Regions from separate parts of the Shimazuella sp. NTD250 genome, predicted to be linked through region 2. Evidence: riboswitches for the same ligand, from Rfam matches in the RefSeq annotation. Region 2 holds a riboswitch; the other holds the start of a gene.
What was found. Region 2 has a riboswitch for thiamine pyrophosphate ahead of thiD (bifunctional hydroxymethylpyrimidine kinase/phosphomethylpyrimidine kinase). Riboswitches for the same ligand answer to the same signal wherever they lie in the genome.
Positions count from the first base shown of each region.

Region 1: linked by a shared signal. The riboswitch ahead of AC5WOF_RS09110 (ABC transporter substrate-binding protein) and the one ahead of thiD (bifunctional hydroxymethylpyrimidine kinase/phosphomethylpyrimidine kinase) in region 2 are both predicted to bind thiamine pyrophosphate.

Region 1 is NZ_JCAJZS010000003.1:211,100-216,033, forward strand. Features, by position in the region: gene AC5WOF_RS09105 (radical SAM protein) at 1-705, shown strand, start outside; TPP riboswitch at 1,077-1,187, shown strand; gene AC5WOF_RS09110 (ABC transporter substrate-binding protein) at 1,293-2,234, shown strand; gene AC5WOF_RS09115 (thiamine-binding protein) at 2,236-2,532, shown strand; gene AC5WOF_RS09120 (ABC transporter permease) at 2,522-3,274, shown strand; gene AC5WOF_RS09125 (ABC transporter ATP-binding protein) at 3,271-3,996, shown strand; gene AC5WOF_RS09130 (DUF2238 domain-containing protein) at 4,076-4,678, opposite strand; gene AC5WOF_RS09135 (GNAT family N-acetyltransferase) at 4,790-4,934, shown strand, end outside.
Region 2 is NZ_JCAJZS010000004.1:220,047-224,980, reverse strand. Features, by position in the region: gene AC5WOF_RS11970 (macrolide family glycosyltransferase) at 1-900, shown strand, start outside; gene AC5WOF_RS11965 (DUF4309 domain-containing protein) at 1,058-1,603, opposite strand; TPP riboswitch at 1,813-1,923, shown strand; gene thiD (bifunctional hydroxymethylpyrimidine kinase/phosphomethylpyrimidine kinase) at 2,063-2,869, shown strand; gene cytX (putative hydroxymethylpyrimidine transporter CytX) at 2,862-4,100, shown strand; gene thiM (hydroxyethylthiazole kinase) at 4,087-4,899, shown strand; gene thiE (thiamine phosphate synthase) at 4,890-4,934, shown strand, end outside.

The sequences.
Region 1 (4,934 bases), on a different contig from region 2:
GATATCGAGCACAAGGCAAAGAGAGTATACGACTCCTTCCATCAGCTGGAGGAAGAGATTGGTGCGAGGATTCCAAGGATCAATTTCCTGTTGCCACACGCCAATCATGTAACTCCACCGCCAATGCCGCAAGGAAGTTTGATACAGCGGGCTGTGCATCAGTTTGATCGGCTGTTGGCATATGATGCCGATCGAGTGCCAAAGCGTCTGACGCCTTATGGTAACTGGATTAACGAGTTGTTTGACTGTTGGTTGGCGGATAGCCAGCGACCAGATATTCCGTTGTTTGAGGCGCTGATCGACGTCAACCGTATGGGTGACAGCAGTAGTGATGAGATTGGTATCTCCCCTTCTGCTGTGGTGGTTGTCGAAGTAGACGGCAGTATCGAGCAGGATGACGACCTCCAGTTCAACGGTGAAAACGCAACTTCCACTGGACTAAATGTAGTGTCTTCACGATTTGATGAGGCGCTACTGCATCCGGGTATCATGGCACGTCAGAGTGGTCCAGACGGAGTGCCTACTGAATGCGGAAACTGTGTTTTCAACATCAAGTGTGGAGGGGGTAACCCTTCGCACCGTTACGGTAAGGATGGCAGTTTTGATCATCCTACGGTGTACTGCGACGACTGGAAAGAGGTTTTTCCTCATGCCGCCGCAGCAAGCGAGCGGAAAGTAAGGCTGCTCAGTGTAGAGAGAAAATAGCTTTTGCTTTTCCACGGTTTGTGGCAGAAGCATGCCCCCCTAGCAATTTGCAGGGGGGCGCATCTATTTATATAGGTGGCCCCCTGTCCAACTGGACAGGGGGCCTTGTGCTCAGGAGCTGTTGAAGCGCTTCTCGCGCTTCTTCGGCTTCCGAGTGAGCATGTCATTCAGATCCATGAGTCCTCCTCCCAAATGTTTGGAGGGCGGCTCCCCAGCGGTTCTTTTTTCTTCCGCTGTATGTGGGACTGACAACTTCATTGTATGTGGTAACAAACAAAGAATCAATATGTTATGAAAATTTTTTTGTCTTCCACTTATACGCTTTTCATAGACAAACAATAGTATAAAATGTATAATTCATTTGAAAACGGAATAAAAATCAGGGGTGCTGGAGAATGGCCGGCTGAGATAGTATACCGATGTACTGACCCTTTCACCTGATCCGGATAATGCCGGCGTAGGAAGGATATTTTTTTGTGCGCAATTTTAGCCATCCTCGATCAGGATGGTTTTTTATTTTGACTAGGAGGATATCTATATTGCATTGGAAAAAGCTATTTATTATTGGATTTATTGCAGTTTTATGTATGGGATTAGCAGCTTGTTCATCAGAAAAAACAAAAGAAAAAGAAGTAACAGTTGTATTGGACTGGACTCCTAATACCAACCATACCGGCTTATATGTTGCACAGGTGAAAAACTACTTTAAAGAAGCCGGATTACAGGTACACCTTATTCAACCGGGGAAATCAACGGCGGAACAACTGGTGGCCTCAGGCAAAGCGGATTTTGGCGTTAGTTACCAAGAGGGGGTAACGCAGGCAAGGGTTGCAGGTGTACCCATCGTCTCCATTGCAGCTGTACTGCAACACAATACTTCTGGGTTTGCTTCACTTTCCACTTCTGGGATTAAAAGTCCAAAAGATTTTGAAGGGAAGACATATGGTGGATTTGGTTCATTGGTAGAGAAAGCAATGATTCAATCTTTGATGGAAAAGGATCAAGCGGATGTGAGCAAAGTAAAAATTACAAACGTTGGCTCCACTGACTTCTTTACAGCATTGAAACAAGGAATTGATTTTTACTGGATTTATTATGGATGGCAAGGGATCGAAGCAGAGCAAAAGGGTGTTAAGCTAAATATGGTATATCTAGCAGATCAAAATAAAGATCTCGATTACTATACTCCTGTCTTGATCACTTCAGAAGCAAAAATAAAGCAAGACCCCAATGTGGTAAAAGCGTTTATGCGAGCAGTGAGCAAAGGATATCAATTTGCGATTGCACATCCAGATGAAGCAGCAGATATTTTAATAAAACAAAATCCTACTTTAGACAGTAAACTCGTTCATGAGAGTCAAAAGTGGCTCAGTCCTCGATATCAAGCGGATGCTGCTATTTGGGGAATACAAAAAGAATCGGTATGGAGTGGATATACAAACTGGATGAAAAGCCATCAATTATTAGAAGGGAATTTTGATCCGAAAAAAGCATATACCAATCAATTCCTTCCACAAGGAGGCAACTAAAATGAATACGTTGTTGAGCATTCAAATCCTGCCGCAAGATACCAATCACTCGATTTCTATCCCACTTATAGAAGAAGCAATAGGCATTATTGAGGAGTCAGGACTAAAGTATCGAGTCGGAGCATTGGATACTACTGTGGAAGGGGATTGGGAGACATTATTAAACCTGATAACTGTGATGAATCAAAGGGTGTTAGAATTAGGCGCCACGCAGACGATGTTTCAAATTAAAATCTTACACAAACCTGAAGGAATCACCATTTCTGCGCTGACTCACAAATATGATGATGAAACGTAGAATATTCCCTCTTGTACTTTCGATCGCTGTGCTTGTGTTTATATGGGAAATCATCTCAATCATTGGTAAATTTCCTGTATGGCAGTTGCCCAAGCCTTATGTAGTTGGATTAGAGCTCTGGCGATCTTGGACAAGCAGTGAGTACCTCTTGCATGTAGAGGCAACATTTGTCATAGCATCTATCGGCTTTATTCTTAGTATTTTGGTTGGAGTCGGGGTGGCTGTATGTCTCTATTTTTCTACGTTCTTAAAAAGAATCGTCACTCCGCTTCTCCTTTTCAGCCAAAATGTCCCGATCATTGTATTAGCTCCATTATTAGTCGTATGGTTTGGGTTTGGTATAGAGGCTAAGTTACTGGTCGTCATTTTGGTTTGTTTTTTCCCGATCACAATTGCATTAGTAGATGCATTTGCACAAGTCGATCGGAACTTGCTGAGATATTTGGAGATGTCAGGAGCTACAAAGTGGGAAAAATTTCGTCACTTAGCATTTCCGTCTGCGATCCCAGTTCTTTTTTCCAGTTGTAAATTATCTGCGACATACAGCGTGATGGGAGCAGTAGTGGCGGAATGGCTGGGAACCGAGCGTGGTCTAGGAATGATCATGACACAAGCAGCGAGTTCATTTCGGACAGACCGCGTCTTTGTGTCGATTATTACGATAGTTGTGTTGAGTGGATGTTTTTTCTTTTTGATCAGTTTAATCGAACAATGGTGGAAGCATAAGAGGAAACTATCATGAGTGATTTAACAGTGGAGAATATCTCCTTTCACTATCCAGAGCAAGAAAAATTGTTAGAGAATGTGTCGTTTGAAGTATCATCAGGGACCTCGGTCAGTATTTTAGGCCCTTCTGGCAGTGGGAAGAGTACCTTGTTTTATTTGTTAGCCGGCCTCTATTCACCCACAACTGGAGGGATGAAACTAGGTAAGCATGAACTGAGAAGTAGTGGAATGGTAGGATATATGCCGCAAGACAGTTCTTTGTTTCCCTGGAAGACAGTGAAAGAAAACATACTTCTTGGGAATAAGCTGGCAAGAAAGAAACATCCTTTTTCTCTGGGCCAGTGGTTAGAACGTGCTGGTTTAGTCGATGCAGCCGATAGTTTCCCCCACCAGTTATCAGGAGGTATGAAACAGCGAGTTTCCTTTTTACGGGCATTAGCCAGCGGACACAATATGATTTGTTTAGATGAACCATTTGCTTCTTTAGATGCCCTTACTCGTACCAAAATGCAAAAGTGGCTGGCTAGTTTGATGGCTGTCGACCAAACGTTTTTGTTGATTACCCATCAGATTGAGGAAGCTGTCCTGCTCTCCGATCGAATTCTTCTGTTTACACATGGTTTACAAGGAAAACCAAAAGAAATCATCAACCCATTTCCTCGATCTGTTCGTTTTGAAGTGCGAAAAACTTCTGCATTTTGGGAGTTTGTGCAAGAGATAGAGGCACAACTTGGATAACAGATGTAAAAAGATTTGTTTGTTGTTTCTACTTCATAAGTTAGTATCGATTTCTATGAAAACAAAGAGCTTGATAGGTTCATGCTCTTTGTTTTTTTACAAATAAATAGAGTAGGAAAAAGACTGAAGCGATGATCGAACCGACTAAAGCAATTTGCATATCGTGTTGAGCATCCCACGGATCACCTTGTAATCCGAGAAATAAGGCGCCTTCTCTAGGCGCAACGAAAGACACCACCCAAACTTCTATTAGTTCATACATGCTGCCTGCTGCGAGGAGACATATATTTGCAAAGAGGATTGCTGATAAACGGCTGATTGGATGAAAAAATCGTATGATCTGATAGACTGGCAAAAGAAAACAGAGACCAAAGGAAAAGTGTACAACACGGTCAAAATAAGCCCGTTTGAACGATAGCCATCTGTCCAGCGGTGTATGATAGGAGTAGTGAGCACCAATTGTATGAAGGGTAAGAAAAACAGCTAAAAGTGTGTAACTAGTGAGGGATAAAGGTATTTTGTTATAGAATGAATATAAGCAGAGGATAAACAAAATAAGAAGAACATTTTCTATCGCCCAATTCAATCGATTTACAGGAGAAATAGCGAGGTATAACCATATAAAGAGAAACGAAGTAAATAAAAAGATTACCCAATTATCTTTTGATGTTGGTTGTGTCATAGGAATACCTCCAGACGGAGTGTATTCTTATCGTATGCTCATCAGGTAAAGAAAGGCAGTTCAAAAGCGGAAGAATGAAAAATAATACAAGGACATAAAAAGGAGAAATTTATGCTTATTCGAACAGTAGAATCTTATGATTATAATCCTGTGATTTCTGTCATAAATGATTGGTGGAATGGTCGTCATATGGCGGATATGTTACCTAAGTTATTTTTTGATCATTTTCAAGATACGAGTTTTATCGTGGAAGAAA
Region 2 (4,934 bases):
TTTGATGCGATGAATTCTCCTGGAAAATGGATTGCGGACATGAAGAAGTTACCATCTTATGCGATATGGTCTTCCTTTGCCTCCAATCAAAAATCCGACTTTTTCAAAAAAGTAACGGAAAAATGGTCACCCGAAACAAAAAAAGCATTTGAAGAAAAAAAAGAACAAATGATACAGCTAAACAAAAGACTAGAAAAAAAATATGGAATTTCCATCGCTGGTTTTCTAAATGGCATGACTGTGGAAGCTGACGCCCACATTGTGTTTACTTCTCGATTGTTCCAGCCTGAGTCTGAACTTTATGGAGACGATTACCTCTTTGTCGGACCTTCTCTGATAGATCGAAAAGACCAAACGGATTTCCCTATCCATGAGCTGCAAACAGAACCGGTAGTTTACATGGCTCTCGGTACAATTGTCAATAAACGAGCCGATTTATATCAAATGTGCATGGATGCATTAAAAGATCTGGATATAAAAGTGGTTCTCAGCATAGGCAATCATTTATCCCCAACAGATATTGGGCCTATCCCTGATAATTTTATCGTGCGCAATTATGTACCACAGCTAGAAGTCTTAAAACACAGTGATGTTTTTATCACCCACTGCGGGATGAACAGCACAAGTGAAGGATTATACTTTGGAAATGCCCTTGTCATGTTACCACTCGTAAATGATCAGCCTATGGTAGCAGAACGGGTAGAAAAATTAGGGGCCGGCCTCTTGCTTGATCCAGAAAATTTACAGGTGGATTCATTGCGGAATGCAGTACTAGAAGCGTTAAACAACCCCTCCTACAAACAAAACAGCTTAAAAATCAGCCGTGCTTTTCAAGAAGCTGGTGGATATGTCAAAGCTGTGGATGAATTATTAAAAAGAACAAAAAAAGACAACAAATAATATAAAAGATCAACAAAGAAACTCCTAATTCCATAACCAAAAGAATACTTTCAAATTGATGAAAAGCACTTCTGAAAAAAATTCCAGAAGTGCTTTTTCGATTTAGATCGTCATTTTAGTTTGTTTTCCATTCACTTCAGATCCGATGAACAAAATCTCAATTCTTCTTATATACAGTAAGCTCTACTAATTCTAATCCGTCTTTTCTATCCGTTACATTTGTCCAATGAATATCTATTAGGTTTTTTCCCGACTGATACGTTTCATAGATTTGCCCAGCACCTTGATCATGATCGATCGGTTCACCTAACGCTTTATGAACCTCATCATGTGAGAGCGCAAGTACTCGTTTATCTGTTGTCGTCACTTTGGATACTATACCCTTGGTAATGGTAAAGCTCACTTTACGCTTTTTGTATTCCAAATATTCCTGATAACCTTTGTATTCCTCCTTATTTTCGGGTTGTCCCCATTTTTTTATAATATCTCCCTCTTTAGAACCCAAACCAAACTGTTCACTATTGATCACTTTTCCTTGAGCAGCCAATTTTACTGTTTTATCAATGGTTTGTTTGTGATCTTTTGATGTTTTATTCGTTGCATGTTGATATGCAGCATGTGCATCTGGAATCGATGTGATAACTGGAACGGCAGCTGTTACTAAAAGAGTAGTAGCAAGTAACGTTTTTGCTATTTTTTTCATCGTATCTACAACCTTTTCTTGTATATTGGGAGATATCAAATCATTCCCTTTATTCATAAATATATAATACTTACAATGGGAAATGGTTTCCAAAAAGTTAATATTTCAAAAATTAATGGAATGAATATTGAAAATGAATCAAGTTTGGCTAACCACTTGAATTTATCAGCAGCATTAATTAAGATGAAATAGAAATACAATTATAATTTGAATAGAACTAGGGGTGCCGTAAATGGTCGGCTGAGATTAAGACACAATAGTCTTTGACCCTTTAACCTGATCTGGATAATGCCAGCGTAGGAAAGTGAGCGAGTGAATACATCTAATTTTGTATTCCTGACATCGATTTGTTCGAGCACAAGTCCTCATGGGGATTTGTGCTTTTTTATGTTTACTTGCAAGCCACTTCTATTATCTGGAAATAACCAAGTTCTATTCACAAAGAAAGGAGCAGAGAAAATGAAAAAAGTATTAACAATAGCCGGTTCTGATTCAAGTGGCGGTGCAGGTATCCAAGCGGATTTGAAAACTTTTTCCGCTCATGGTGTTTATGGAATGAGTGTGATTACAGCAGTAACAGCTCAAAATACGCAAGGGGTGTTTGCCGTTCAAGACATGACACCGGATTTGATTGCTAGTCAGCTTGATGCCATTTTTCGTGATATTGAAGTAGATGCTGTGAAAATAGGGATGGTCTCACAAATCGAAACGATAAAAGTAATCGTGGAAAAATTAACAAAATATGCACCAAAGCATATTGTTGTCGACCCCGTTATGATTTCAAAAAGTGGATATGATCTATTGAGTCCAAATGCAAAAGAGGCTCTCATTCATGAACTTATCCCGATCGCAACACTTATAACTCCTAATCTGCCAGAAGCAGAAGTGATAACAGGAAGAAAAATCACTCTGCTTAAAGAAATAGAAGAAGCTGCTATTCAAATGCATGCATTGGGGGCGAAAGCTGTGCTTGTTAAAGGCGGACACCGTGAGAATGATGCAACCGACATATGTTTTGATGGTGAAGAATTTACTTTTTTTCATGAAGCAAGAATAGACACAGCAAACACTCATGGTACAGGTTGTACATTATCGTCAGCTATTGCTTCTAATCTAGCAAATGATTTTCAACTAAATGCAGCGATTAAAGAAGCAAAAGATTATATCACACTTGCAATTCGGCACTCTTTTTCAATTGGAAAAGGCGTTGGTCCAGTACATCATTTTTACTCCTTGTATAACAGGGCAGGGAAACACCATGTCTAGCAACCAACCTAAAAAAATAACAAAATGGAATTTTGCAACACTATGGTTCGGAGCTGCCGTTTCCGTAGCGGAAATAATGACAGGAGCACTCATTGCACCTCTAGGTTTCTATAAAGGTTTAACCGCTATCTTATTAGGACATGTAATGGGAACGCTGCTACTTGTTTTGGGAGGAGTAATTGGATCGCGTGAACGTTTAACGGCAATGGAATCCACTAAAATTTCATTTGGGAGTTATGGCAGTTACCTATTCTCCATCTTAAACGTTTTGCAGTTACTTGGCTGGACTGCAATTATGATTTTAACAGGTGCCCAATCTGTCAATTTCGTGACTTCCAATAACTATCATGTTAATCAGCCATGGGTTTGGTGTCTGGTAATTGGTTTCTTCATTTGTATTTGGCTGTATTTTGGTCAAAATGCCTGGAAGAAGTTAAATAGTATAGCTGTGTGTTTATTATTCGTTTTAACAATCGTATTGTGTTTTGTAGTTTTTAAAAATGATGAAATTCTTTTAAAGCCAAGTACCTCAGGGTTATCTTTTGGAGCAGCGGTTGAATTATCTGTCATTATGCCATTGTCATGGCTTCCATTAATCAGTGACTATACCCGATTCGCCAAATCAACTTCGGAAGGTGCAATTGGAAGTTTCCTGGGCTATATGGTTGGCAGCTCATGGATGTATACAATTGGGCTTGGTGCTGCACTTGCATTTCATGAGTTTGATCCAGTAGCAGTACTAATGAGTGCAAACCTCGGTTTATTCGCTGTAGGAATTGTTGTTTTGGCAACTGTTACGACAACTTTTATGGATGCTTATTCTGCTGGTATTTCCGTTACAACCATCTTTCCAAAATTAAATGGAAAGCATGTAGCAATGATCCTTACGATAATGGGAACTCTGCTTGCCATCGTTTTTCCGATGGAGAGGTATGAAGGATTTTTATATACAATCGGTTCTTTTTTTGCACCACTATATGCGATCTTATTAACCGATTACTTCATTTTGAAACGCTCCAGAATACGAAAAACATTGAGATTAGATTGGCTTGCTATCGTTACTTGGATCATCGGGGTAGTTATTTATTTTAAATTCGTAGAGATCGATAGTTTTCTTGGTGCAACAGTGCCGAGTATGGTATTGATTTGTGTCATTTATATTGTTTTACAATTTTTGATTCGTACATTTGTCAGGAAACCATTAGGGAGAGATAAACATGTCCAAGATTAATGACATTAGTGAATTAGTAGCCTGTGTAAAAGAAAAAAAGCCGTTAGTTCATCATATAACAAACTATGTAACGGTAAATGATTGTGCAAATATAGTTTTAGCCTTAGGGGGTTCTCCTGTCATGGCAGATGATATAGCAGAAATGGAAGAAATGGTAACTTTTGCATCTGCATTGGTCATTAATATTGGTACGCTTAATGATCGAACCATTCCATCTATGCTGACAGCAGGGAAAAAAGCCAATCAATTAGGTATTCCTGTCATCTTAGATCCAGTAGGTGCAGGGGCTACAACTCTTCGAACAAATACGGTTGCAAAACTTTTAAAAGAAGTCCAGTTTGCAGTTGTTCGCGGCAATATGTCAGAAATAAAAATGATTGCTGGCTTAGAAGTTCAGATTAAAGGCGTTGATTCCATTGCTGATGAAGAAAATGGTGTTGCAATTGCCAAATCACTATCAGCAGAGTTAGGATCTGTTGTTGCCATTACAGGTGCAGTTGATATTGTTGCAGATACAGATAGAGTGTGCACCATTTCAAATGGAGATAAAATGTTAGCAGATGTGACCGGAACTGGATGTATGAGTACCTCATTAATAGGCACTTATGCAAGTATAACAAATGATTATTTCCTTGCAGCAGTTGCCGGAATTACAACAATGGGTTTAAGTGGTGAACGGGCGAAGCAGCGCCTGACGGATCGAGAAGCAATTGGAACATTTAAAGTGAATTTATTTGATGAAGTGTCCAAGATGTATGCAGATACATTGTTACTTGGAGGAAAAATGAAATGGCACTAACCAAACCAATTGATTACAAACTATATTTAGTCACG